DNA from 2 places in the Halobacillus sp. Cin3 genome. Region 2 is predicted to be linked to the other one. Evidence: predicted binding sites of a transcription regulator. Region 2 holds the regulator's gene; the other holds the start of a gene.
What was found. Region 2 encodes LexA, which represses DNA repair genes until DNA is damaged. Its sites were predicted from a motif close to CGAACATATGTTCG; they were not measured.
Positions count from the first base shown of each region.

Region 1: the regulator LexA is predicted to act here: its motif matches at 1,246-1,259, upstream of uvrB (excinuclease ABC subunit UvrB).

Region 1 is NZ_CAMZMV010000002.1:180,417-182,829, reverse strand. Features, by position in the region: gene QMA39_RS09080 (peptide chain release factor 3) at 1-1,145, shown strand, start outside; gene uvrB (excinuclease ABC subunit UvrB) at 1,329-2,413, shown strand, end outside.
Region 2 is NZ_CAMZMV010000001.1:711,789-714,201, forward strand. Features, by position in the region: gene QMA39_RS03855 (N-acetylmuramoyl-L-alanine amidase) at 1-492, shown strand, start outside; gene QMA39_RS03860 (hypothetical protein) at 582-812, shown strand; gene lexA (transcriptional repressor LexA) at 882-1,505, opposite strand; gene QMA39_RS03870 (recombinase family protein) at 1,812-2,413, shown strand, end outside.

The sequences.
Region 1 (2,413 bases), on a different contig from region 2:
GCGAGCCGTTTGAATTGATGGAAGAAATCGAAGAGACACTGAACATCGAAACCTATCCAATGACATGGCCGGCAGGGATGGGCAAGCGTTTCCTTGGTGTGTTTGACCGCCAGAACGAGCAGTTCGTCCAGTACACAGGGAATGAGGAAGAAGAATATATTCCTTATGCTGAACTTGACCAGCATCCGGAGCTGACCGAAAACGCAACGTATAAGGAAGCGGAAGAAGAAATGATGCTTGTGGATGAAGCCGGGGAAGATTTCGATATGGATAAAGTCATGCGCGGAGAACAGACCCCTGTCTTCTTCGGAAGTGCCCTGGCCCCGTTCGGTGTGGAAACATTCTTCAACAGCTTCATTGATATGGCACCGGAGCCTGCGCCAAGGAAGTCGACAGAAGGCGTCGTCTCACCGGATCACGAGGAGTTCTCCGGATTCATCTTTAAGATCCAGGCGAATATGAACCCGCAGCACCGCGACCGTGTAGCCTTCGTCCGAATCTGCTCCGGCAAATTCGAGCGGGGGATGAACGTGACGCTTTCAAGAACTGGGAAATCCTTTAAGCTCGCCCAGTCCCAGCAGTTTGTTGCTTCTTCAAGAGGAACGGTCGAGGAAGGCTATGCCGGAGATATCATCGGTATCTATGATCCGAACGTGTACCGGATCGGTGACACGATCGTTACAGGGAAATCCAAGTTCCAGTATGATGAACTGCCACAGTTCCCGCCTGAAATCTTTAAAAAGGTGACCGCAAAAAACGTCATGAAGTCCAAACAGTTCCGTAAAGGGCTCGAGCAGCTCGTGCAGGAAGGCGCGATCCAGCTGTTTAAACGCTACCGCTTTGAGGATTACATCATCGGAGCGGTCGGTGAACTTCAATACGAAGTGTTCGAATACCGTATGAAAAACGAATACAATGTAGATATTGAATTGACACAGCTTGGGGAAAGGATCCCACGCTGGTTGAATGAGGATCAGGTGGATGAATCATTGTTCGATGAACGGAACATGCTTGCCGAAGATCGGGAAGGCAATCCGCTTGTCCTGTTCAAAAATGACTTCTCCCTCCGTTGGTTCAAGGATAAGAATCCGGATATTGAACTGACCGATTTATTTGAAGTGAACCAGTATAACCAGACATTCTAACAAAATGAAAATAAAGCACTCTGCGTTGAGCAGAGTGCTTTTTATATGGCTGAAGGTGGGTATAATGAATGGTTAGAAACATCTTTTGGATAACCAGGACCGAATGTTTGTTCGATGGATGTTAGAATGATAAACTGATGTGGTAAACTAAAGTGTAACTAGTAAGGAACGGAGGTTTTCGTCGTGGATGAGAAGTTTGAGTTAGTTTCGAAATTTTCCCCACAGGGAGATCAGCCGAAAGCCATTGAAAAAATGGTCGAGGGGATCCAGAACGGGAAAAAGCACCAGACACTTCTGGGCGCAACAGGTACCGGAAAAACGTTTACGATGTCCAATGTCATTGCACAGGTGAACAAACCGACCTTAATTATTGCCCATAACAAAACACTGGCTGGACAGCTGTACAGTGAATTCAAGGAATTCTTTCCCAACAATGCTGTCGAGTACTTTGTCAGCTATTATGATTACTATCAGCCGGAAGCGTATGTTCCCTCTTCCGATACCTTCATAGAAAAAGACGCCAGCATCAATGATGAGATTGATAAGCTTCGACACTCGGCTACCTCATCGTTGTTCGAGCGCAATGATGTCATCATCGTTGCCAGTGTCTCCTGCATTTACGGCCTCGGTTCTCCAGAAGAATACCGGAGCCAGGTGCTTTCCGTCCGTTCCGGTATGGAAAAGGACAGAGATCAGCTTCTCCGCGAGCTTGTAGATATTCAATATGCCCGTAACGACATCGATTTCCAGCGCGGAACGTTCCGTGTCCGCGGAGATTCTGTAGAAATCATCCCCGCCTCCAGAGAAGAGCATGCCATTCGTGTGGAGTTTTTCGGAGATGAAATCGACCGGATTCGTGAGGTGGATGTGCTGACAGGTGAAGTGACAGGGGAACGAGAGCATGTCGCCATCTTCCCGGCTTCCCACTTCGTCACACGTGAAGAAAAATTAAAAAAAGCCATTGCCAACATTGAAGCAGAAATGGAAGCGCGTGTAAAAGAACTGCGTGACCAGGAAAAGCTGCTGGAAGCCCAGCGTCTCGAGCAGCGGACGAACTATGATCTGGAAATGATGAGAGAGATGGGATTCTGTTCCGGTATCGAGAACTACTCCCGTCACTTGACGTTCCGCGAAGAAGGCGCGACACCTTATACGCTGCTTGACTTCTTTCCCGACGATTTCTTAATTATGGTTGATGAGTCGCACGTGACCCTTCCCCAGGTAAGAGGGATGTACAACGGGGACCGTGCCCGTAAGCAGGTGCTTGT
Region 2 (2,413 bases):
TTTAAGGGCGGAATCGATTATCTTTCTCTTGGAGATACCGGCGCAGAAGTGAAGGAGATGCAGGAGAACTTATTGAAGCTTGGTTATACGATGAATGGTTACGGAGCCGACGGCAGTTTCGGACCTGCCACAGAAGCTGCTGTTAAAGCCTTTCAAAACGATAATAATTTGGAAGTGGACGGTTTTTATGGGCCGAAAACGAAAGCGGCAGTGCAGATAGCTTTAGATAACCTGAACAAAGGAGAAGAGGAAATGGAGAAATTAGCAGTTGTTATAAACTCTTTTGCAGACTTCCCGGCCGTTGAGGCACTGGTCATCCGGAAAAATGCTTTAATCGCGCTCAGAGCTGTGGCGGAAAAACGTCAGGTAGCAGAACAGATCATTGTAGCTGGCGGTGGCACAGACGGGCTCAAAGGGAGTAACTTTATTGATTTGACAGGAAAAACACGTTATGAGACTTCCCAAAACATTAAAAATTATTTAGCTAAGTAAAGCGACTGTAAAACATTCCAGTGTACTTTCCATCCATTCCTGCATATAATAAAGGAAATAGAACAAATGTTCGCGGGAGGGATTACCCATTGGAAACGGTTTTTAAGCAGTCCGTTAAAAACAAGCAGGTCATTGATATCATCTATTTGTCCGAAGGCAGGCATTGGTCGCAGCGTTCTGTTAGAGTGATTCAAAATCAACCTGATGCCATCCTTGCCTACTGCCTGCAAAAGAGGGACGTCCGCACGTTTTTGAAGAAAAATATTTATTCAGCTGATTTTCAACGGCGGGGTAATGGAGCACGTGCGGGAGCTTCATAATTATAAGATAATTATTTTCAACACACGTAAAAACCGGCGGGGACCCTCCCGCCGGTTTTTACGTGTGTTTTAATGAACGGTCCGATATAAGCCGACAACCCGGCCGAGAATGGATACGTCATTTAAGATGATCGGTTCCATCGTGGCATTTTCAGGCTGGAGTCGGATATGATTCTTCTCCTTGAAGAATCGTTTGACAGTAGCCTCTTCCTCTTCGGTCATAGCCACAACTATATCCCCGTTCTGGGCGGTCTGCTGCTGTCTGACAATGACCATGTCCCCGTCAAGAATGCCGGCCTCAATCATACTTTCCCCCTGAACGATAAGGACGAACGTATTATCTTCCGATCCTGCAAGCGTATCCGGGAGGGGAACATATTCTTCAATGTTCTCTACTGCCGTAATCGGTGAACCGGCCGTAACTTTACCGATGACAGGGGCATATGTGGCTTCCCCGCGAGGGATACTGTGGTCTTCTTCCAGCTCAATCACTTCAATAGCCCTTGGTTTCGTCGGATCCCTGCGGATATATCCCTTTTTCTCAAGACGGGATAAATGACCGTGGACGGTGGAACTGGAGGCCAGCCCCACAGACTGACCGATCTCCCTTACAGATGGGGGATACCCTTTTAGTAGAACCTGTTCTTTTATGAAATCTAGTATTTCCTGCTGCCGCTTTGAAAGTTTGCTCATAGATTAGCACCTCGTACATAGGATTATAGTAACCACATTGTACCATGCCATCCTCAAAAATACAAACAAGCGTTCGAAAAAAGTCGTTGACAAGAACATACATTCGTCTATAATGAGAATTAGAAAACGCGAACAGAGGTTCTTAGGAACGTTCGTTCTTAAATGGAGGGTTAATTATGTTTAATAAACTATCAAAACTGGACTACACTTATATCGTTTTGTTTATTGTTAGTTTTGCTATTCTCTATTATTCTATGGTTACAAGCGGATAAACCTTGAAAACCAGTAGAAGCGGGGACATACATCATGAGAGTAATCCTATATTGTCGCGTAAGTACGGAAAAGGAAGCCCAGGTCAGCTCCTTGAAAAGACAGAAGGCAGAACTGTATGCCATGGCCGAACACCATGGAATGGAAGTGGCCGCCTGTATAGAGGAGCAGGCCAGCGGGTATGAGATTGAACGGGAAGGTGTTTTTGAGATGCTTGATGCTTTTTCCAATCATGAAGCAGAGGCTCTGTTGGTTCAGGATGAGACGAGGCTGGGCAGGGGAAACACAAAAATCGCTCTGTTCCATCAATTGAACCGGTTGAAAGTTAAGGTTTATTCCTTAACCCATAACGGGGAACTGCATCTTTCCGAGTCAGACTCCATGGTTCTTCAGATTGTAGGAATCGTGGAGGAGTACCAGAGAAAAATTCATAATATGAAAATCAGGCGGGGCATGCAGAAAGCGGTCTCCGAGGGCTATGATCCATCTTCAAACCTGTCCAATCAGCATCTGGCAGCGGGAAGAGAGAGGAAGGAATTTCCGATCGAAGAGGTTGTCAGACTCAGAGGGAGTGACTTGACGTTTAAGGACATTGCGGCAACACTAAGAGGGCTTGGATATGATGTATCCAAGGCAAC